One region of the Marinobacter sp. KM021 genome, then DNA from elsewhere that is predicted to be linked to it. Evidence: predicted binding sites of a transcription regulator. Region 1 holds the regulator's gene; each other region holds the start of a gene.
What was found. Region 1 encodes FliA, which starts transcription of late flagellar genes. Its sites were predicted from a motif close to CTAAAGTTTNNNNNNNNNNNGCCGNTAA; they were not measured.
Positions count from the first base shown of each region.

Region 2: the regulator FliA is predicted to act here: its motif matches at 6,659-6,686, upstream of RVM24_RS05560 (methyl-accepting chemotaxis protein).
Region 3: the regulator FliA is predicted to act here: its motif matches at 1,039-1,066, upstream of RVM24_RS09870 (methyl-accepting chemotaxis protein).

Region 1 covers NZ_CP136129.1:648,528-656,454, forward strand. The annotation lists gene flhA (flagellar biosynthesis protein FlhA) at 1-1,825, shown strand, start outside; gene flhF (flagellar biosynthesis protein FlhF) at 1,883-3,199, shown strand; gene RVM24_RS03100 (MinD/ParA family protein) at 3,270-4,082, shown strand; gene RVM24_RS03105 (RNA polymerase sigma factor FliA) at 4,115-4,858, shown strand; gene cheY (chemotaxis response regulator CheY) at 5,018-5,401, shown strand; gene RVM24_RS03115 (protein phosphatase CheZ) at 5,422-6,207, shown strand; gene RVM24_RS03120 (chemotaxis protein CheA) at 6,228-7,927, shown strand, end outside.
Region 2 covers NZ_CP136129.1:1,175,521-1,183,447, forward strand. The annotation lists gene RVM24_RS05530 (putative selenate ABC transporter substrate-binding protein) at 1-412, opposite strand, end outside; gene senB (selenoneine biosynthesis selenosugar synthase SenB) at 568-1,548, shown strand; gene selD (selenide, water dikinase SelD) at 1,532-3,808, opposite strand; gene RVM24_RS05545 (helix-hairpin-helix domain-containing protein) at 3,808-4,473, opposite strand; gene RVM24_RS05550 (hypothetical protein) at 4,518-4,916, opposite strand; gene RVM24_RS05555 (GNAT family N-acetyltransferase) at 5,076-6,596, opposite strand; gene RVM24_RS05560 (methyl-accepting chemotaxis protein) at 6,818-7,927, shown strand, end outside.
Region 3 covers NZ_CP136129.1:2,093,947-2,101,873, forward strand. The annotation lists gene RVM24_RS09865 (Ig-like domain-containing protein) at 1-868, shown strand, start outside; gene RVM24_RS09870 (methyl-accepting chemotaxis protein) at 1,114-2,670, shown strand; gene RVM24_RS09875 (parallel beta-helix domain-containing protein) at 2,733-5,705, opposite strand; gene RVM24_RS09880 (hypothetical protein) at 5,790-7,927, opposite strand, start outside.

The DNA of each region.
Region 1 (7,927 bases):
GAACTATGCGGTTGGTCTGGTGGTGTTTGCCATCCTGATGATCATCAACTTCCTGGTAGTCACCAAGGGTGCCGGCCGGGTGTCGGAAGTCAGTGCCCGTTTTACCCTGGACGCCATGCCCGGCAAACAGATGGCCATTGATGCGGATTTGAACGCGGGCCTGATCAACCAGGACGAGGCCAAAAGCCGCCGTTCGGAGATTGCCCAGGAAGCGGATTTCTATGGGTCCATGGATGGTGCGTCCAAGTTTGTAAAGGGCGATGCCATTGCGGGGTTGCTGATTCTTGCGATCAATATCATTGGTGGTATCTCGATCGGCATGCTCCAGCATGGCCTGGACTTTGGCCTGGCGATGCAGCGGTACGCGCTGCTGACCATTGGTGACGGCCTGGTTGCCCAGATTCCATCACTGTTGCTGTCTACTTCCGCTGCCATCATGGTAACGCGGGTAACGGCCAGCCAGGACATGGGCGGGCAGATCATTCATCAGATGTTCAACGCGCCCAAGGCCATCGGTATTGCCGCAGTCATCCTGATTATCCTGGGTCTGATTCCGGGCATGCCCCATGTTGCCTTCCTGGGATTGGGCAGCCTTGCCGCCGGTGCGGCCTGGCTGATCTGGAAAAAGCAAAGCCAGACTGTGGAAGAAGAGGGCGTTTACGCCGGTCGTGGCGGCATGGCTGGTGGAGCGCCCCGTGCCGGTGGCGAGGTGGTTCAGGATCGGTCCGGCGCAGAAGGACAGGCGCTGCCGGCGCCCGGTGAAACCCGGGAGCTGGGCTGGGATGATGTGGCGACCGTTGACATCGTTGGTCTGGAAGTGGGCTACCGGCTGATTCCTCTGGTCGATAAATCCCAGGGCGGGCAGCTGCTCAGTCGCATCAAGGGGGTTCGGAAAAAACTGTCTCAGGATCTGGGTTTCCTGATGCCGTCAGTGCACATTCGGGACAATCTGGACCTGATGCCAAACGTCTACCGCATTACCCTGATGGGTGTGACCATTGCCGAGGCGGAGATTCACCCGGAACGTGAGCTGGCCATTGATCCGGGCCAGGTGTTTGGCAAGGTGGAAGGCATTGCAGGCAAAGATCCGGCCTTTGGCCTGGATGCCATCTGGATTGAGCCAGACAAGAAAGACCAGGCCCAGACCCTGGGCTATACCGTGGTGGATGCCAGCACGGTGGTGGCTACCCACCTTAACCAGATTCTGCAAAAGCACGCCCATGAACTTATCGGCCATGAAGAGGCCCAGAAGTGGCTGGACCAGTTGGAGAAAATGGCTCCGAAACTGGCGGAGGAGCTGGTGCCTACGACGATTTCCGTGAGCGTCCTGCTGCGGGTACTGCAGAACCTGCTCCGGGAAGAAGTGCCGGTCAGGGATATGCGCTCCATTGCCGAGGCCATTGTTAACGTGCACCCCAGAAGCCAGGACCCGAAACTGTTGACCACCCTGGCTCGCCAGGCGCTTCGCCGAATGATCGTTCAGAGCATCTGTGGCAACGATGCCGAGATTCCGGTGATCACTCTGGATCCCGATCTGGAACAGTTATTGCTTAAGTCTGTTCAGCAGAGTCAACAATCCGGCGGACAGGAAGATATTGGCCTGGTGCTTGAGCCCAACATGGTGGAAAAGCTGCAGCGGTCTCTTCAGGACAGTGTTCAGCGCCAGGAAATGCTGGGCAAGCCGGCGATTCTTCTGGTTTCCGGGCCCTTGCGGCCAGTGCTGGCAAAGTTTGCCAGTTATGGGGTAGAGCGTTTGCATGTGCTCTCGTACCAGGAAATTCCGGATAACAAACAGATCACGATAGTCGCCTCTGTTGGCCAGTAAGGCCGGCAGGGCAAGGCGAACACCCGATTCGGGCACGCCGGTGGAGGATGAAGCGTTATGAAAGTACAACGGTTTTTTGCAAAGACCATGGCCGAAGCCCTGAAACAGGTCAGTCATGAGATGGGGCCGGATGCCGTTATTTTGTCCAATCGCCGGGTGGACGGAGGCGTCGAAATTGTGACGGCCCTGGACTATGACGAAAATATGGCACGCCAGCGCCTTGGCGAGAAAGCGGCACAGGCCACCAACGGCTCGCGCCTGGCGGAGCTGCAGGCAGACCAGCATCGTCGGTTGGAAGAAGAGTTGAACCGATCGCGCAGTCGCATTCGCGAAGTGCGGGAGAAGCGGGCGGGTGTCGGCGCGGAATATGATCGTGCACTGGCTGATGATCGGCCGGCTGCCGACTGGTCAGGTGAGTTGGCTGGTGGATCGACCTCGGTGGGCAATGCGGGTGGCCGACCAGAGGCGGGCTACTCGGATGAGTTGGCGAGCATGAGAGCGGAAATCAACTCCCTGAGAGAGATGGTCAGCGGCCGTACCTCGGTACCCGAGAAGCCTGCAGTCGCGGCATCCAATGCGGTTCAGCAGAGGCTTGCAGAGCGGCTGCAGGAATTTGGCCTGGGCGCGGAGCTGGCAACCTCTCTGTCCCGTCAGCATCGCGCCGGCAGGTTGGAAGACGGTTGGAAGCAATCCCTGAAGATGCTGGCCACCGGCGTACGTACCGCTCGGGAACACTGGCTTGAGGCCGGCGGCGTCTATGCGCTGGTGGGGCCAACCGGGTCTGGGAAGACCACCACCATTGGCAAGCTGGCAGCCCAATATGTACTGGAGCACGGGCCGGATTCCCTGGCTTTGGTCACCACCGATCGCTACCGGGTGGCAGCCCATGAACAGCTGTTTGTGTTTGGCCGTATCCTCAATGTTCCGGTCCGGGTTGTGGACGAGAGTCATTCCCTGGATGACATTCTGGACGAATTGTCAGACCGGCACCTGGTTCTGATTGATACTGCCGGGCTGACCAGCTCGGATCGCGGTTATCAGGAACAGCTGGCGGAGTTGGCCCGGAGCGATCACAATATCCGTACCCATCTGGTCGTGTCTGCCACCAGCCAGCCGCGCATCATGAAATCCGTGTGGCATTGCTATAAGATGGCAAACCTTGCAGGCTGCGTGATGACCAAAATTGACGAAGCGCTGACACTGGGTGAGTCTTTGGGCTTTGTCATGGAAACCGGCCTGCCAGTGGCATGGTATACCGATGGCCAGAAGATTCCCGAAGACCTGCACCGGGCAGAGGCCATTCCTCTGGTGCGGTTGGGCGTAGAACGCCTGAAAACAATGCAGCACGGCCAGGCCGTTGCAGAAGGGGCCTGAGGCCCGGTGGTACAGCCGGTGCGCTGCCGTTTGTGCCCACACAAGAACGCAGTAAGAGACTGATAACAGTATGAGCAGACCACATCCGGTTCAGGTGATTGCGGTTACCGGCGGCAAGGGCGGTGTCGGCAAGAGTAATGTGTCCGTCAACCTCGGTATCGCGCTGGCCCAGAAAGGCCGGCGGGTGGTGTTGCTGGATGCAGACCTTGGCCTTGCCAATATCGACGTGCTGTTGGGCATTACCGCCAATCGCAATCTGCAGGATGTGCTCAGTGGCGAGTGCGACCTCAAGGACGTTCTGGTCAACGGCCCGGGTGGTATCAAGATTGTCCCCGCATCGTCCGGCACCCAGCGTATGACCCAGTTGAGCCCGATGGAACATGCAGGGCTGATCAACGCCTTCAGCGAGCTGGGTGACCAGATTGATGTGCTGATTGTTGACACAGCAGCCGGTATTTCCGAGTCGGTCGTCAGTTTCCTGCGGGCCTCCCAGGAATTGCTGCTGGTGGTGTGCGATGAGCCTACCTCCATTACCGATGCCTATGCCCTGATCAAACTGATGAATCGCGACTACGGCACCAACCGTTTCCGTATTCTGGCGAATCAGGTGCGAAATGAGCAGGAAGGCCGGCATCTGTATGAAAAACTGACCCGTGTCACCGAGCGTTTCCTTGATGTAGCACTACAATATGTAGGTATCGTGCCTTACGACGAAGCCGTCAAAAAAGCCGTTCAGCGGCAGCGGGCCGTTCTGGATGCCTATCCACGGGCTAAGGCGTCGCTGGCGATCCGTGCCCTGGCAGAGAAAGTGGACAGCTGGCCGCTGCCATCATCGCCAAGAGGGCATCTGGAGTTTTTCGTGGAGCGGCTCGTCGAAGTCTGATCTGAATCCAGTCCTATAAGAAAACCGGATACATGACATTGGCGAAAAACCTGGGAATCTACCATCAGGCTGGCGCAAAAGGCCCCTCTCAGCTGATTGAGGAGCATGCGCCGCTGGTCAAGAAAATCGCCCTTCATCTGATGGCCCGTTTGCCGGCCTCGGTTCAGCTTGAAGACCTCATGCAGGCCGGCATGATTGGCCTGCTGGAAGCTGCACAACGCTATTCCACCGGCAAGGGTGCCACCTTTGAAACCTACGCAGGCATTCGTATCCGCGGTGCCATGGTGGATGAAATCCGCAAGGGCGACTGGGTTCCCCGCTCCGTTCACCGCAATGCCCGCCGTATCGCGGCAGCCATCAAAACGGTTGAAGACCGCACCGGGCGCGAGGCCCAGGATGTCGATGTTGCCGAAGAGCTGGGCATTGACCTGTCGGAATATCATGCGTCCCTGGCAGACGCCAACAGTGGCCGACTTTTTAGCCTTGATGAGCTCAATGAATCCGGAGAGCTGCCGATAGAAGAAACAGAGGCCAGCGATAATCCCCTGGATGGCATTGCATCAAATGCATTCCAGAAAAGCCTGGCAGAGGCAATCGAAGAGCTTCCTGAGCGAGAAAAGCTGGTGTTGAGCCTCTACTACCAGGAAGAGCTCAACCTGAAGGAAATCGGCGCGGTGCTGGGCGTCAGCGAGAGCCGGGTCAGCCAGATTCATAGCCAGGCGGCCCTTCGTCTCAGGGGGCGGTTGTCCGATTGGCGGGAAGACGAGCCAGAATAAACCGGGCCGGCGCTGACCGCGCGGCGCGTAACTGTGTAGATTTTGGTAACCGGCGCTTTACAACGCGGCCAAACACCACACAATAAGCGGTTAAAGCAGCGGCCTGCTAGACTTTCAAAAGGCTTAATGAAATCCGGGTGTTACTGACTGGAGGTCCCATTGGACAAAAACATGAAAATTCTCATTGTGGATGACTTTTCCACAATGCGGCGAATCATCAAGAATCTGCTGCGCGATCTTGGCTTCACCAATACGGATGAAGCGGACGATGGCAACACTGCATTGCCCATGCTCAGGAGCGGCAAGTACGACTTCCTGGTGACCGACTGGAACATGCCTGGCATGTCGGGTTTTGATCTGCTCAAGGCGGTGCGGGCAGACGAGAACCTGAAGAACCTGCCGGTGCTGATGGTAACCGCGGAGGCCAAGCGTGACCAGATTGTGGCGGCGGCGCAGGCCGGCGTTAACGGGTACGTCGTCAAACCGTTTACCGCTGCCGTTCTCAAGGAAAAGATTGAGAAGATCTTCGAGCGAATCCAGTAACCAGAGGTCGGATGGCTGTCATGACTGACAAGAACGAGAACCATCAGGGCCTCGACCCGGAGGTAACCGAAAAGCTCCAGCAGCAAAGCTCCGAACTGGCCGAATGCATCAGTTCCGGCGATTACGCCCGTGCGATGTCGGTGATCAACGAGCTTAGTGAAGTTCGCGACCAGAGCCTCTATCGGGAAGTGGGGCGGTTGACCCGGAGCCTGCACGAGGCTATCCGAAATTTTCAGATAGACGCCCGCAGTGCCGAGCAGAAAGAAGCCTTGTCCAAGATGTCCGATGCCTCGGATCGGCTGGCCTACGTTGTCCAGATGACCAGCCAGGCGGCCAATCGCACCATGGACCTGGTCGAAGAAAGCATGCCGGTGGCGCATACCATGCGCGACGAAGCGACCGCCCTGCGAGACGAATGGCAGCGGTTGCGCCGTCGGGAAATGGAGCCGGCAGAATTCCGGGAGCTGTACGGCCGCATTGATCGCTTCTTTGCGGGCCTGGCCACAGATTCCGATACCCTGTACAGCAACCTGTCAGAAATCCTTCTGGCCCAGGACTTCCAGGATCTTACCGGGCAGGTTATCCAGAAAGTAACGGCTCTTGTGAAAGAAGTCGAAGAGAACCTGCTTGGCCTGGTGGTGATGGCCAGCCACGTGGACCAGCTCACCGGCACCGTGCACCAGATTGAAGAAAAAGAAGAATCGGCCGAAAAAGGGGTAGGGCCTCAGATCAAGGCTGAGGAGCGTGATGATGTAGTTTCGGGGCAGGACGACGTTGATGACCTGTTATCCAGTCTCGGTTTCTGAACGATTATAGAGGGTGACGCATGGCGTTTGATGCCGACGAAGAGATCCTGCAGGACTTCCTGGTTGAAGCCGGCGAGATTCTCGAAAAGCTGTCCGAGCAGCTGGTAGATCTTGAGCAGCATCCGGATGACAGCAACCTGCTCAACGCCATCTTCCGTGGTTTCCACACGGTCAAGGGCGGTGCCGGGTTCCTGCAGCTCGAAGCGCTGGTCAACTGCTGTCACTCTGCGGAAAATGTGTTCGATATCCTCCGCAACCACAAGCGCAAGGTCACCTCCGAATTGATGGACGTGGTGCTGGAAGCTCTGGACCACGTCAACGCCATGTTTGATCAGGTTCGTAACCGTGAAGAGCCGACTCCGGCTCCGGACGAATTGATCGCTGCGCTGGATGAACTTGCCAAGCCGGAAGGCGACACGGCAGCGCCGGCACCGGCAACGCCAGAACCCGAACCTGCCGCCGGTGCGGGCAATGATTCCGGCGATATTACCGACGAAGAGTTTGAGCAACTGCTGGATGCCCTGGCCGATGAAAAAGGTGCAGAGCAACAGCCGGCGGCCGCACCGGAAAACACCTCCGCCAACGACGCCGGGTCAGACGGCGACGAGATCACCGACGACGAATTTGAAGCCCTGCTGGACCAGTTGCATGGTAAAGGCCAGTTTGCTGGCCCCCCGGTTGTTGAAAACGACACCCCGCCGGAGCCGGAACCAGAAGAGCCGGAAAAATCATCCACTGGTGATGATCTGATCACCGATGACGAGTTTGAAAACCTGCTGGATGAGCTGCATGGCAAAGGCAAGAGCCCTGGTGCGGCCCCCGCAGCGGAGACCAAACCTGAGCCTGCGGCCAAGCCTGAGCCAAAGAAGCCGGAACCAAAACAACCGGAACCCGCCAGGCAGGAAGCCAAGCCGGCAGCCCCCTCCGCCCCGGCAAGAGATGCGGCGCCCGCAGCCGAGACCACCGTGCGGGTGGATACCAAGCGCCTTGACGACATCATGAATATGGTGGGTGAGCTGGTACTGGTCCGTAATCGCCTGCAGCGCCTGGGCTCCGAGAGCGAAGATGAACATATGCACAAGGCGGTCGCCAACCTCGACGTGGTGACCACCGATTTGCAGGCGGCGGTCATGCAGACCCGCATGCAACCGATCAAAAAGGTATTCGGGCGCTTCCCACGGGTGGTACGAGACCTGGCCCGAGGGCTGAAGAAAGAAATCAACCTGGTGATGCACGGGGAAGAAACCGACCTGGACAAGAACCTGGTCGAAGCGCTGTCCGACCCGCTGGTTCACCTGGTCAGAAACTCCGTTGATCATGGCATTGAAATGCCAGAGGTGCGGGAAAAGGCCGGTAAGCCCCGTGCAGGCACTGTGACCCTGTCTGCGGAACAGGAGGGGGATCATATCCTGCTTTCCATCTCTGACGATGGCGCGGGTATGAACCCTGATGTTCTGCGCCGAAAAGCGGTGGAGAAAGGACTGTACGACCAGGACGCCGCAGATCGACTGACCGATAACGAGTGTTTTAACCTGATTTTTGCCGCCGGTTTCTCGACCAAGGAACAGATATCCGATGTTTCTGGCCGAGGCGTGGGCATGGACGTGGTGAAAACCAAGATCGGCCAACTTAACGGCCAGATCAACATCGTGTCTGAACAGGGCAAGGGCACCAGCATTATTATCAAGGTGCCGCTCACCCTGGCGATCATGCCTACGCT
Region 2 (7,927 bases), 530 kb from region 1:
TTTTGCCGCGAACGCCCTCGGGCAATTCGTCACCGCGCTCAAGACCGGTGCTCTTGTGGGCGATGAAGTAGTTGTAAAACGCCTGGTCTTCAACGCCCTGGGCGAGTGCTTCTGAGCCGGGAACCAATGCACGGGCCTGAACACCCGACAACCCGCCAAACCAGGCCAGTTGTACCTGGTTATTGCGGAATGCAGAAATGGCGGCGGCGTAGGACTTAACCGGAATATAGCGTACATCTACCTCAAGTTGCTCCGACAGGTAATCTGCAATGCCGCGGAAGCGCTCTACGAGTTTGGTTTCGTCTTCATCGGGAATCGCGGTAAAGACAAACGTTTGTGCAGACACAGTGCTGGAGGCAAGCAGGATCAGGAAACCGGAAACAAGCCATTTCCGTATTTGCTTGGTGATCATAATCTTTCCTTCTAAAAGGGGGTGATGATGTTGCTGTGGATTGCGACCTGCAGAGGATAACGTGATTACGGTCAAGTCTGAACCGATATACGGTAGAACTCTTTACCTGGAGCATTCAGAGCGACAGAATTGTGCAAAATCTTCCTGGCAGGCCTATGAATATTAGCATTCTTACCCCGGCGGGGCCGGACTCAAAAGCGGGGAACCGCGCAACCGCCGTGCGATGGCAGCAGTTGCTGGAGCAGGCTGGCCATCAGGTAACGGTGATTACAGGTTATGATGGAGAGCCAACAGACCTGCTGATAGCCCTTCATGCCTGGCGAAGTGCCGACGCGATCCAACGGTTCCACACCGAATGGCCTGAAAAGCCACTGATCGTCGCCCTGACCGGCACCGACATCTATCATCACCAGTACCAATACCCGGAACCAACCCATGCCTCTATGGCAGCGGCATCGATATTGATTGGCCTGCATGATCTTGTTGCCCAGGACATTCCTGAAACCTTCCGACACAAGCTGCTTACCTTGCGGCAGTCCGCAGCCAAGCCTGCGGTTCGCGGTGGATCCCGGCCAGAGCCAGGTCAGTTCAATATCTGCGTGATCGGGCACCTGAGGGATGAGAAGGATTCCCTGCGTGCCGCTTGGGCCAGCCGGCTATTACCGGAGGAGTCGGCCATCATTGTGTCCTGTGCCGGAAAGCCTCACAACGATGAGTGGCGGGAACGGGCATTGAGCGAAAGCAAGGATAACCCCCGTTTCCACTGGTTGGAACAACTGGACAAAGCGCAGCTGGAAAATCTGATGGCCGTGAGCAGCCTGATGGTGATCAGTTCTGTGATGGAGGGTGGCGCTAACGTGGTGTCTGAAGCCTGCAGGGCAGGGTTGCCGATTCTGGCTTCGGATATTCCAGGTAACCGTGGCCTGCTGGGTGAGCACTACCCCGGGTATTATCCTGTCAAGGATGAGGCTGCCCTGGCCCGGTTGATGCGCAAGGCCGAAACCGAACCGGAATTTCTGGCACAACTGACTGACTGCGTTAAGGAGCTGGCAGAAACCTTCACTCCGGAGCGCGAACGCCAGAGCCTGGAACAGGCCGTGGCGCTGGCGCTCGCTGCGGTTAATCCCGCAGGGTGATGGGTTCTATCGGACCGTTTTCATCCTGGGCAAGTACCCGGCCGATAATCGCGGTGTGGGGATAGCCCAGGCCCTTGAGCTCCCTGACACAAGCTTCCGCCACCGCTGCGGGCACGCTGGCCAGAAGTCCTCCAGCGGTTTGCGGATCAAAGATCAGGGGATAGCGGGGGTGGTTAACCCAGTCTCCCTGGTCCCGGATACCCCGGCGCAGCCTTACGTTCGCCGGCTGCAGCGAGCTTAAAATCCCTGCTGCCACGGTTTCTTCCGCACCAGGCAGAATGGGGATAGCGGTCAGGTCCAGCTCGGCATCGACACCGGAAGGCCTGGTCATTTCCACCAGGTGCCCCAGCAGGCCAAAACCGGTGACATCGGTGCAGGCCCGTGCCCCGTGGCGCAGCAAGCACTCAGCAGCAGCTTTATTGGACTGGACCATGGAGGCCAGCGCGGCATCAATCCAGCGCCCCTTGGCAGCCAAACGGGCATGGGCGGCGAACAGGGTGCCAGTACCAATGGGTTTGGTCAGCAGCAATACATCACCAGCTCGAAGGCCGCCCTTGCTCATGACCTTGTCCGGATCGATCAGGCCATTCACCGCAAACCCGAGCGCAAGCTCCTTGCCTTCGCCGGTATGGCCGCCGACCAGTGCACAACCCGCCTCGTTAAGCACTTCCACCGCGCCAGACATCATCTGGAACACGGTATCTTCCACCTTTGATTCGATCCCGTACGGGACAGTCGCCACCGCAGTAGCGCTCTGGGCTTCTGCGCCCATGGCAAATACATCACCCAGGCTGTGATTGGCGGCTACCTTTCCGAAAATGTAAGGGTCATCAATGAACGCCCGGAAAAAGTCCACGGTATGGACCACCGCCTTACCCGGTGGCACTTTCAACACTGCAGCATCATCCGGTGCGTGCAGGCCGATGAGAATGTCGTCGCGCTCAATCGGGCGCAGCTCACCCAGTGCCCTGGACAGTACCGTGCTGCCAACCTTGGCGCCACAACCGCCGCAACGCATGGCAACGGCCGATATGGCCTGGGAGGCTTCTTCGGGATTCTGGGCGGCCGAGGTGTCTGGCAGTCTTGCGCTGTCTTCCATGGCCGGCAGGTCAGTGAATTTCTTCATGAACCGACGGTCAATCCAGTCTTTCCAGCGCCAAACCCAGGCGCCCGAAAACCCGTAATTGCCTTTGGAGGCGACGGCGAACTGGTCACCGGTGCTGATCAACGCCAGCCAGGTTTTCTGGGGATTGAACGGTCTGGGTGGTTTTCCCAGAGCCATGCGTTTGAGGTTATCCGCCAATGGCCGTCCCTGGCGCACCGCAAACACCCCGGCTTTTTCACGGGGGTGGTTCACCACGTTGGCGATGTCGCCGGCAACAAAAATGTGGTCGTCATTTGCTGTCTGCAGGGTGTCCCGGGCCCGGATAAACAGGCCGTCATCCAGTTCCAGGCCGGTGGATTCCAGCCAGGCCGGGCCGCCGGCACGGGTAACCCAAAGCACTTCGTCGGTTTGCAGTGTCTGGCCGGATTCGGTGGCCAGTAGCCCTGCGTCTACCCGGGAAACAGCATCGCCCAGATGCAGTTTTATGCCCCGGCGAACCAGTTTGTCCCGGAACACCGCACGGACCTTGGCATTATGGGTGGGCAGAATCTCGCTTGCGGCGTCGAACAGATGAAAGTGCAGTTGGTCCGGGTCTTTGCCCCGATTTGCAAGTTCATTGCGCAAGCGGAACTGCATGGCCAGGGTGAGTTCCACCCCGCCGGCACCGGCACCCACAACGGCGATGGTCATGGGGCCATCGTGGTTCTCGATGCGTGACAGCAGCGATAACCATCGGTTGTTGAACCCAGTAATGGGCTTGACCGGTACCGCATGTTCCGCAGCACCGCTGACCTCAGCAACCCGGGGAGAGGAACCAATGTTGATCGACAGGATATCGTAGGGAACGTTCGGGCGGCCTTTGCAGATGACGCGTTTTGCCGCACGATCAATGCCAGTCACTTCCGCACGGTAGAACCGGGCACCGGCATACTCTGCCAGCCGGCTCAGATCAATATGCACATCGTCATAGCTGTAATGCCCCGCCACGTAACCGGGAAGCATGCCGGAATAGGGGGTGTGGGTATCACGGCATATGAGCGTGAGCCGAACGCCGGGGACCGGATTCATGGCGAATCGCTTGAGGACCCCGACGTGGCTGTGCCCGCCACCTACCAGGACAATGTCCCGTAATACAGGTTGATCGGGTGTTTGCATCAGATGACTTTCTTGGCTTCTGCAGACAGCTCACTGAACCCTTTGATGCTCTTGAAGGCTTCCAGTTTCTGTTTATCGGCATCGCTCGGGTTGGCGATCTGGTCGATGGATGTAATGCCGGCATCTTTCATCTTCTTCGCCGTTGCCGGGCCAATACCCTTGATGCGGGTCAGATCAGACTTGTCCGCCGGCTTGGCGGTTTTGGCTGCTACCGGTTTCTTTGCTGCAGGCTTTTTGGCGGCGGCAGGCTTGGCCTTGCTGGCAGCCGGTTTTTTAACGGCAGGCTTCTTGGCCGCGGGCTTCGCACTCGTCGCCTTTTTAGCGGCAGTCGTAGCCTTCTTGGCGGTGGTGTCTGCAGCTTTCTTGACGTCTTTGCCAGATTCCTTGGCTGCAATACCCAGCTTGTCCAGCAATGAGCTCTGCAGTTCGTGGAATTCGTTCATCCGGCGTTCGAACTCTTCATTGAAGCGCTTCACTTCACGCTCACGGAGCTCGTCCATTTCCTTGAGCAGTTTACGAACCGGATCCTGAACCTGATGCTGCAGGTGGTCGAACTGCTTCAGGGCATCATTGATGAGTGTTTCAATCTGAGCCGTGGTTTTCTCGAACTCTTTGTTCACTTTTTTGACAATCTTATCAACACTGGGTTTGGCTTTCTTTGCCATAGGGCGTCTCCTTACAGAGGGGGATAGAACGATGGAACGGTGTATCAGGCCAATTGCCTCATTCCGTTGGTCGTATTCGAGCTTCGTCTGGATTTGAGGCTTTGCTTCTTCAGAAGCACTTCACGAATACGGCGTAGCTTGTCCGAAAGAGGGGAGTTATCTCCGGATTCAAGTTGAAAAAAATCAATAGAGTAGAAGAAGTTGCTACAGTGCTTTCTCTTTTCGGTAACCAGTCCGGTAACACCCTCGGCGCGGATCTCTTCAAATGGCATATCCATGATGAGGTCGAGTGTGATGGTGTCGCCGGGCTTGAACAGCTTGTCGGTTTTCATCACGCAGCCGTAGCTGTCTAGCTCATAAAGGCGAGCTTCCACGGTTTCTTTGCGAAACAGGCCGTGGCGTACGCGGAAACGGGCAACAAGATCCGGTAGTTCTTCGTTCATGAAATGCTTTCTCTGCCTCTGAGATCAGCCAGATTATTTGAGCATAAATTAAACAATAGACGGGCTATTTAATTTTGGCAATGCCATCAGCTGTCTACCGTAACCCTTTCATGGAATAGTTCAACATCCGCCCCCCGCAAAGGGGGCCAGATGCGGTCTTTATCTGGTTTTCAATTCGTACAGATCAACACGACGATCTTTCAGATTGGTGACTGAGCCTTCGTTACGTACCAATTTGAGTTTCTCCAGGTCCATATCCGAGAACATGATCATTTCGGTGTTCGGGGTGGTCTCCGCCATCACGGCATCGTGCGGGAATGCGAAGTCAGACGGTGAGAATACGGAGGATTGCGCGTATTGGACGTCCAGGTTCTCTACCTTGGGCAGGTTGCCGACACTGCCGGTAATCACCACATAACACTCGTTTTCGATGGCGCGGGCCTGGGCACAATGGCGAACCCGCAAGTAGCCGTTTTTGGTGTCGGTCCAGAAGGGTACACAGATGATGTCCACATCCTGGCTGGCAGCTACGCGCCCGAGCTCCGGAAATTCGATGTCGTAGCAGATCATAATGGCAACCCGGCCGGCATCTGTATCGAATACCTGGAACTTGCCGCCGCCCTCAATAACCCAGTCGCGGCGTTCATGGGGCGTGATGTGGATCTTGCGTTGCTCGTCCACGCGGCCATCCCGATGGCACAGGTACGACACGTTATAAACCCGGTCGTTCTCGATCAGCGGCATGGAGCCGGTGATAATGTTGATGTTGTAACTGACCGCCATTTCCGACATTTCATTGCGGAACTGCTCGGTAAACCCGGCAAGGAAACGAATGGCGCGGGTCTGGTCCATCTGGTCGGTCAGGCCCATCAGGGGTGCGTTGAAGAATTCCGGGAACAGGGCAAAGTCACTCTTGTAATCAGACAACGCATCCACGAAATACTCAACCTGCTTCAGCACTTCCTCCACTGAGGTGAATTCCCGCATCTGCCATTGCACGGCACCCAGGCGAACCTGGGTTTTCTTCACGTTCAGCACCGAGGAGGGCGGGGTATACAGGATGTTCCGCCATTCCAGCAGGGTGGCATAACCCAGCGACTTTTCATCTTCCGGAAGATACTTGTGCATCAAACGGGTTACCTGAAAATCGTTGGACAGCTGGAAGGTGAGAATCGGATCGTAGATCTCTTTGCGGTCGACGCGATGGATGTACTCTTCCGGCGTGTACTGTTCGGAATACTTGAAGTAATTGGGGATACGTCCCCCGGCGAGAATAGCCCGCAGGTTCATGGAACGGCAAAGTTCCTTGCGGGCTTCATAGAGCCGCCGGCCCAGGCGGTAGCCCCGGTACTCGGGATGAATAAATACATCCAGGCCATAGAGCGAATCGCCATTGGCGTTGTGCCAGATTTTCTCGTTACGGAGGATCAGGTCGTCGTAGGCGTGGGGGTTGCTGAAGCGCTCGTACTTAACGCATACGGTCAACGCAACGGCCACCAGGTGCCCGTTGTCTTCAATACAGATCTGACCGTCCGGGAACTGCTCAACCAACGCCTTGATGGTTTCCTTTGGCCATGCGCCACCGATATCGTCGTAAACCTCGTCCATCAGCTCCTGGAGCTGGCTGTAGTCTTCAAGCGTCAGGTTTCGCAGATTCAGGTGGAGCTCTTCATGGGCCATCTGGTGTATCTCCTTTGGTTTGGCAGCCTTGGTTGCCTGTAAGTCCATTCTAACAAAGAGTTCTAAAGACTTCGCTCAAATTGCCGTTAGTCAATTAATTCACATCTATAATTGATGAGAAGCTGATCGAAACAACCTCAGTCTTATCGGAGGGACTCCCCTTGCAATTCTCATTTTCTCAGAAACTGCTCGTTGCCGTAGGTGCTCTCATCATAATGCTGATGGCTGCGTTGACAGTGGCAACGGATATCAGGCTCAGATCAACGACGGATCGTTATGTTGACGCGCTTATGGCCGACGCGGTAGAGCAGAGTACGTCCAGTATTTCCGATTGGCTCAACACTCGCCTGGACATGGCTGAGGCGACGGCCAGCGCCCTTGAGGGCATCCGCACCGACAATATGGCCCGTACCCTGATGGAAGCAATGACGCGCGGCGGCAATATTATGGATGTCTATGCCGGCACCGAGGACGGCCGGATGCTAATGCGGAGCCCAGAGGTGGAAGCGACACTGCCACCTGACTACGACCCCCGCACCCGCCCCTGGTTCCAGGGAGCCCAGCGGTTAGGGCGTTCATCATTCACTGAGCCCTATCAGGATGCCAGCACTGGCGCGACCATTATCTCCGCCATGGCCCCGATCAAGTCCGGTTTATATAAAGGAGCAGCCGGCATGGATATCGGGCTTGGCACGATTGACCGAATGTTGTCGACGATCACCCTGGCCGATACCGGGTTCGCCGCACTGGTAAACGAGAAAGGCACTGTGCTCTTCTACCCGGACTCAGAGGTGGTCGGAAACAACATTTCGGACATTATCGGTCAGCGGCCCGCTCTTGATGGCAGCCAGCATACATTTGAGATGGACGGCGCCCGCTGGAGTGTCAGTTTTCATCCGATAGCCGATGCCCGGGCTGTGGAGTGGTACCTGGTGACGTTTGTTAACGAGGACCTGATCAACGCTCCGATTGTTGAGGCCCGGGTGGGCGGCCTTGTCATTGCCGCTGTGGGTTTGATAGTTGCCCTGGTGGCGCTGTATTTCGGAATACGATTGCTGATGGTGCCGGTGCGGCGCCTGAACAGTGCGATGTCCAGTATTGCTTCGGGTGACGCAGATCTTACCCGCCGACTGGACGATTCCGCTTCGGACGAGTTTGGCGCACTGGCGCAAAGTTTTAACCGATTTGTGGAGAATATTCAGCAGGTTGTCCGGGAAGTCAAAGAGGGTAGTGATGACCTGGATGAGAATGTGACCGCCTTGCGCAACACCTCCAGTACCAGCCGTTCGAGCGTTGAGAGCCAGCAGAGCGAGATTGACATGATTGCTACG
Region 3 (7,927 bases), 1.4 Mb from region 1:
AAACAACGGAGAGCCCGGCGTTAACTGCACCCTGGCACTGGATCTGGGCTTGGGCCAAAGCCAGATCACTGCTCTGGCGGACGCCTTCACTGGAGGCAACCCGGAACAGGTTCCGGACCTGCTGCTGGGGCTGTTTGAGGGCCTGGCATCTGGCGATCTAAGCACGGTTCCGCCGGAGCTGGCTGATCTGTTCGAAGAGAACGACCGTGGTTTGCTGCAGCTTCGCCTGGTGGATGACAACGGCCTGCCGTTGCCAGAACCTCTGGAAGACGGCCTGCTGACTGTTCTGGATGCCGTTGCACAAATCCCGGTGTTGGGCGAACTGACCAACCAACAGGATGCCAAGGCACTGGCCGATATTGGCCTGCTGCAGGGCTCCCTGGTGAGGGTTGACCTTGGCGGCCTGGCTTCCATCACCGTTCTGGACGGCTTCGAAACCTTCGTTGGCCCCAACGGTGTTCTGAATCTGGGCGGCGCCCTGTTCGACACCTTGCTGGCGCTCGCCCCTGAAGAGGGCGGCAATGGCGGCATGCCGAGCCCTGAAGACCTGCCCCTGATTGGTCAGTTGATCGGCCTGCTGGATGCCGGCGGCTTCCCGGACGGTGGAGAGTTTGGGCTGACAGATGAGTTCATCGAAAGACTGCAAAACCTGTTCGAGATGGACACACCCTTTGAGCCGGAAGACCTGCCCCTGCTGGGTGACCTCCTCACCCTGCTGGACCCGGCAAACTTTGGCGAAAGTGACTTGCCGGTGATTGGCGACCTGATCGAGGAACTGATGACTCTGGGCGACCTGTTCGACCCAAGCAACCTGACCGAACTACCCGAAACCTTCGCAGGCCTGTTCGGCAACCTCTTCAACTTCTAATCCCACCTTTGGGGTCAGACCCCCGGACATTTGGCACCATCAAATGTCTTGGGGTCTGACCCCGCTGTTTGTTTTTAATGTCTTGGGGTCTGACCCCATTGTTTGTTTTTCAAGCAAACCCTCCGATTTCTTTCTATAACTGTACTTGAACACTTCCTTACAATTTGCTCCTAGAGAAAATGGGGGCCGCGCCGATAGTGTTAACCGGAATTACATATAACAATATTGCGCTTTACGGAGTGCCCATGAGAAAAAACCTGCCCGTCACCAACAATGAACGTACCTTTTCCCCCAACCAGAAGTTGATTTCTTCCACCGACCTGAAAGGCAAGATCCGGCACTGTAATAAAGCGTTCGTTGACGTCAGTGGCTTCAACCGTGAAGAGCTGATTGGCCAGCCCCACAATATTGTTCGCCACCCAGATATGCCGCCGGAGGCCTACGCGGAGATGTGGGGGTGCCTGAAGTCTGGTAAGCCCTGGATGGGATTGGTGAAGAATCGATGCAAAAACGGCGATTTTTACTGGGTGAGCGCTTACGTCACACCAGTGACCGAAAACGGGGAGATCATCGGGTACGAGTCGGTTCGCTCCTGCCCTGCTCGGGAAGATGTGGCCCGGGCCGAAAAACTGTACGCCAGCATTCGGGCGGGTAAGCCGGCGCTGAAACTTCGGGGCTATGCATCCGCTATTCCGCATATCCTTGTCGGCACTGCGCTGGTTGCGGCAGCCCTTCTTTATGGTGCTGGGCAGGTTGCCGGGGCGGCAAGCTTACTGGCATTCGTCTTTGTTGGGCGGCATGTCTGGGCAACGGTGTCGCAATCGAATCTGATCACCTCCGTAATGGAACAGATGGGCAAGACCTTCACCAGCGATCTGGCAGCACGGAGTTACACCGATGAAAAGCTTGGCCTTGGCCGGCTGAAAGTGGCTGTGATGGCGCAGAAGGCGCACCTGGACGCAGTGCTAACCCGGCTTGAAGATTCATCTGCGGCGATGAGGTCGCACACCACGCGGGACCTCGAGATTGCCTACGACACCCAGCAAACCATGCAAAAACAGCAGCAGGAAACCGAACAGGTGGCGGCTGCCATTCATGAGATGTCGGTGACCATCGGTGAGGTTTCACAGAACGTGCAACTAACGGCCGACAAGGCGGACAACGCCCGCCAGGCGTCTGATCAGGGTGTTGCCACCATCAACTCTACCCGGGCCGCCATCGAGAATTTGAAGCAGACCGTACACAACATCGGCCAATCGGTTAACGATCTGGCCCAGCAAACCCACCGGATTGCCTCTGCCGCGAAAATTATCGAAGACATCGCCGAACAGACCAACCTGCTTGCCCTGAATGCCGCCATTGAAGCAGCACGGGCTGGTGAACACGGCCGGGGCTTTGCGGTGGTGGCCGATGAAGTGCGCAACCTGGCCCGCCGAACCCGGGAATCGACCAAGGAGATTCATGGTGTGGTTTCCGAACTCATTGGCAAATCCGAGCAATCGGTGCAGGTCGCCGAAACCGGCGTGACAGCCGCTGATAATGGCCTGGAAAAGATGCTCGAAGCCCAGGCAAGCCTGTCAGACATAGCCGAGTATGTGGTCACTATCGCTGAAATGGCCCTGCAGATGGCTACCGCCGTTGAAGAGCAGGCGCAGGTGTCTGATCAGATCAACGAACAGGTGGAACGCATCTCAAATATGGCGGAACAGAACCTGGTCAAGGGCGAGGAATCCACCCAAAGCGTGCGCGAGATGGGCGACATCGCTAAAGACCTGCACGAGCTGGTCGTCCGCTTCAAATAAAAGTTGGGGTCAGACCCCAGGACATTTGAGGGTGCGAAATGTCCGGGGGTCTGACCCCAATTTCAGGGGGTGATGGTCTGGAAGATGCCGGAGCCGCCGCAGGCTTCGGCGTTGTCGTAACCGGAATCGACGACCTGGCCAATCCAGTAGTTCAGCAGCTCGACGGCCTCGGTGTGGCTGACGCTCTTGGCGATGGGCGGCATTTTGCGCTGGGGGTCGCTGGCGTCTTCCACTCGGCAGGAGACGATGGAGCGCCCTGGATCACCTGGTACGACGACATGTTGCCGGCCACAGGAGCCGCCGCCGGTGGCGGTGGGTTTCTTGCAGATGCCGTAGCCGGCGTCGATCTTGCGGTAGTGGTCCAGGTAGTAGCCGGTATTAGAGGCCGCGCCTTTGTCGTTGTGGCAGTGCTGGCAATTCACTTCCAGATAGGCCCGCAGGCGTGCTTCCACGTCTTCATCTGAACCACTGGCGGCGCCGCTGTCGCCGGGTACGTTCCAATGGGGCAAGCGTTCGATGTTGGTGGCCACGCCGCGACCATCGATCTGCAGGGGCGGTACGTTGGCGAGCAAGCCCTGGTCCTTCCAGTACTGCAATTGGTTCACCCGGGGGAAGCCGCCCTGCCCTGCGGTGCCCATGAAATCCGATTCCGGTCGATAAGCCCGGTTCAGGTTGCGGGGTTTGGGGCCGATGGGGGCAGCGCCAGCTTCCAGGTCGTCATTGGAATGACAGGTAATGCACTGGTTCTGGTTCGGAATGGCGTAGCTGTCGGTGGACCCGGCCAGCAGTTTGCCAGTGTGCTGGTCTTGATAGTGCCAGCTCACGCTGCGGGTTTCGCCACCGGGGACCAGCTTCGCTACTTTCTGGCCATTGGCATCCGCTGTCCAGCTATAGGTGGGGCCACTCCACACCGCCTTGCCACTCTGGGAGGTGCGCTTGATTAACAGGCGGGTTTCCACCAGTTCCTCTGTACCCTTACTTTCGTCGGTGAAGGCGAAGGTTTTGGCGATCACGGTGCCAGTGGGGAAGTGAATGGTGCCGTTCAGGTTACCGCCGTTCTGGCCATCCACATACAACGCTTTGGTGCCGGGCGGGATGAATGCGACCCGGTACTTGGTGGCGTAGTCTGAGAACAGCTTGGAATTGAGGACAAACGGCACACCGCCTTCGTGGGGCATGCTCCGGGGATCCTGCGCGTCTGCAAACAGGTTGTACTGGTCCAGTCTGGGGCAATCCACGGCCAGGGCGTCGCGGTTGATCTGGCCGTTGGCCACCGGCGCTTCACACAACTGGTTAATAAATTCTTCAGAAGGTGCCGGATCTATGCCTCCGCTGCGCTCAAACGGGGGAATGGTCACCCTGGGCAGGCTGGCCAGGGTACGGCCGAAGCGGGCATGGCAGTCGTGTACGCTCATATCCGAATCGGCAAAGAATTCAGTCGGGCCGGTGAGGATGTCGCTCAGGCTCTGCCAGGAGAGCAGGGATGGGTCTGGGTCCATTGCCGCAAATAACAGCTCCAGGCCGCGGGTGCCGTGGAAGTTCATGTAGGCAAGGCTGTCGCTGGAAAACTCGTTGCTGTGAATACAGGCGCCCCATTCCGGCAGTTTACGGTCGCCCTGGTTGTCAAATTTGTAGGCGTTGTACAGGCACTCAGGATTGGGGTGCTCGTTGGTATGAATCGGCTTGCCATTGGCTTTTTTCGGCACTGGCTGGCCGTTGGCATCCACCGGGTAGGGGCAATCGGCATCCAGCTCATCCAACAGTCCGTCCCAGACAATATGGGCACCTTTTCCCGGCCGATTGAGGTTCTTGATGCCAATCAGTGTCGGCAGCACGGTTTCCACCTCGCCCTCCACCAGCACTTTTTCCAGATTGGGCGGCGGCAGATCGTAGCCGGAGTTCTTCATTACGTTGTTGTGAATGTGCAGGCCTTCGGTGTACGGGTCCAGCTTTTTGTCTGAGGTTTTGCCCTTGCCGTCGATCAGCTCGTAGCTGGTGTAGATGATCGCTGCGGTGCTGTTGTCTTCGAAGAGGTTGTTGTATATCTCGATGTTGTCGTAACCCAGGGTAATGAACCCGGTGCCCCGGGGCACGGCAGAGACGATGCCGCTGGGGGCAAAGTTGTAGGTGTTGTTGTTACGGGAGATGTTGTTCAGCATCACCGAGGTGTCGCCGTACTGGGTGATGTTTTCCAGGTCGTAGATCAGGAAACCGCCGGTGTTGCATTCCGCCAGGTTGTTGTCGTATTCCCCGCCCTGCACGTTTTCGATCTCAAAACCCATGACGTTATAGGCGGCGCGGCTGTTGCGGATGATGGCGTTATTGGTCTGGCCAACGTAGATACCGGCATCCGAGGCGCCGATGGATTCTGAGTTATCCACCAGAATGTTTTCCGACTCCACGGGGTAGATACCGTAACGGCCGCTGGAGGCACTGGGTACGTAATCCGGCGTCGGGTCGCCCTCGTTGAATGGGGGGCTGGTGCATTCCACGTGCAGCCGGCTGGCGACGTTATCCCTGGTGATGGGCTCACCGCCACCGGACCAGATGGCCCGCACGTTCAGCAGGGTGCCCCACTTGACACCCTTCAGCTTGAAGGCATCGCCCGGGGAATCCAGGATGGTGAGGTCCTTCACGGTAATGCCCCTTACATTCAACGCTTCCAGACCGGTCACGTTGTCGCTATTGCGGAAATTCAGCACGGTCTCATCCTTGCCGCAACCGCGAATCTCCACGTCTTCCGTGGCCTGAATCAGCAGGCCGTGGTACAGGTCATAATAGCCGCAGCCGAATTCCAGGCTATCGCCAGGGCGCAGCTGAATCATCGCCGCCACCATGTCTTCCGTGGCCTGCTCACCGGGCGTCACTTTGAATACCCGGCCTTCACTGAATCTGGGCGGTTGCTCCGTTTCCTGGCCCGGCCGGTTGGCATCGGCCCGGTCATTACCCGATGAACCGCCAAAACAACCGGACAACAGCAGCACTGCGCTGATCCCCAGCACCGCAAAACCTGACATTCTCAGTCTCTGTATCATGGCAATTATCCTTCTTCTTATATTTTTGGGGTCAGACCCCAAGACATTTGGTGGTGCGAAATGTCCGGGGGTCTGACCCCAATTTCATAGCGGGGCGTTTTCGATGCGTTCCCACATGCGCAGGTAGGCTTCGGCCGAGGTGAAGAGTTGGTTGACGGCGTCGTCGATCAGCTCTTTCGGGCGATCACTATGAAGCATCATGTCGGCGATCTGGTCCGGGTAGAGGCCGTAGTGGGCCACGCCGCGGCCGTCGTAGAGGCCGAATTCCCGGTCGCCGGTTTTCTGTTTGTGGAAGATCACTCGGCCATCCACGGAGGTGAACGGGTACAGCCTGGCCTCGTCTTCGGCGCTGCCGGGGTTGTTGGCCAGCTGGGCGATGCCGTTTACATCAGAGGCGAAGCCGGCGCCGCCGAAAGGCCCGACTTTCTGGTCATCCGGGCGGGGGCGGTTGCCATCCTGCACCAGTCTGTCGACCCAGTTTTCGCGCACGCCACCGAAGGAGGCGGTGATGCCACCCTGGGCGGCGATGCGATCACGCAGGGCTTCGGTGCCACCCCAGCCGCCGTGGCTGTTGATCACCGGGTAACCGAGTTTTTCGGTGATGTCGAGGATGCGAGCGGCGGCCTTGCGGCTGATATGGTCGGTTTCGATCATCATCTTGCGACGCACCAGTTCCTGGATCAGGAAGTCGCCCAGGTCTGTCAGGCCGCGGCGGTTACACAGGTGCCCGGTGCCCTGGCGGGGGTCCAGGGCTTTGAGCTCTTCCGGTGTTTCCGGGAAACGGTCGCCCAGGTAGTCGATCTGGAACAGCAGCTGGTCCAGGATGCCAAAGGCCTGCATGTCGGCATTCTGATCGGCTTCATCACCAACGTATTCGGTACCTTCCGGGCATTCTTCAAACTCGACAAGGTGGCCGGTTTCCAGCAGGTTTCCGCCATAGAGTACGGCGCCAATACCAACCCCGGAGGAAAGGTCCGGCAGATGGCCGCCGAAGGCGTTGTCGAATTTGTGCACCGGGAACATGTTGCGAACCCCCAGCTGATAGAGCTGGTCCAGCCGCTCCACAATGTCTTGCGCGGTGCATTCGGGCACGCCCATAAACTCGCCGCAGCGCATGACTTTTGACATCTCGATGCCCAGTACCACGGCCATCTTGCCCTCTCCAATCACTTCCCTGGCCTGGGCCGGGCTGGTGACAATCTGGAACCAGCCTTCACCCGGGCCGCCGTGCTGAGCGTCTATGTAGTTCTGCATTTCATACATGCGCTGGATCTGCAGCAGGATGGCTTCCATAGGGTCGCAGTCGTTCTGTTTCTGGGGGTTGATGCCGCAGAGCACTTCGTTATGCACCAGGTGGTTGACCAGGATTTTCATGCCGGAGTAATGGGCACGCTCCAGCCAGCGGTAATAGCTTTGATGGTGCTGGAGGGAGTTGTAACGGGGCCAGTCGTTGAAGGTGGGCCAGCCCTGAGTGTCGTGGGGGCCTGTGCCGCTGGTGACCAGCTCGAGGAAACCGGTGGTGCCCCAGGGGCCGTGGGCCACCTCGCAGTTCTCCAGGGCGTGGGTAACGCCAAACTTGTGGAACGGCGCGCCGTAGTTGATGCGCCCACCGATGAACTCGTAGGCGGAAATATGGGAGTGGGTATCAACGTAGCCGAAGATATCGTCGTTATCGATGCCCTTGATACCTTTGAAGCGATCCACTTCTTTCAGGTAGATGGCCGGGCCACGGTTGTCGGCCACCTCCAGGTTCAGGCCGGCCTCCGGGTATTCGGTGCAGCCTTCGGCTTCGGTGAAGGTAAAGGTGTTGGAGGCATTGCGCAGTGATGGGGATGTGAGTGTTAACCCCTCTTGCGAGGTGCCTAACAGGAGGCCTGTAACGGCTGATGTCATGGTGTACTGGTCTGTACCCTCGTGTTTGTTCAGTTTCCAGACGGCCAGATCATTGGGCCGGTCAACGGCGGCCAGCCGTGGCAACACGTCAACATTGCCCAATTGGCCACCGGCGAAATCCAGGCTCTCGCCCAGCTGGCGAAGAATACCGCCCAGGGGCAAAATCGGATCCAATACCAGGTTGACTGTGTCTCCCAACCCGGACACCAGGTAACTGAGTTCGCCGATAAAGTGCCCGCCGGTATCCAGGAACTCGCCAGCCGGATCACTGATGCCCAGCAGTTCAAACTGGCCAACCTGGGTGTCCTCTCTGGAGAAATCAGACATCA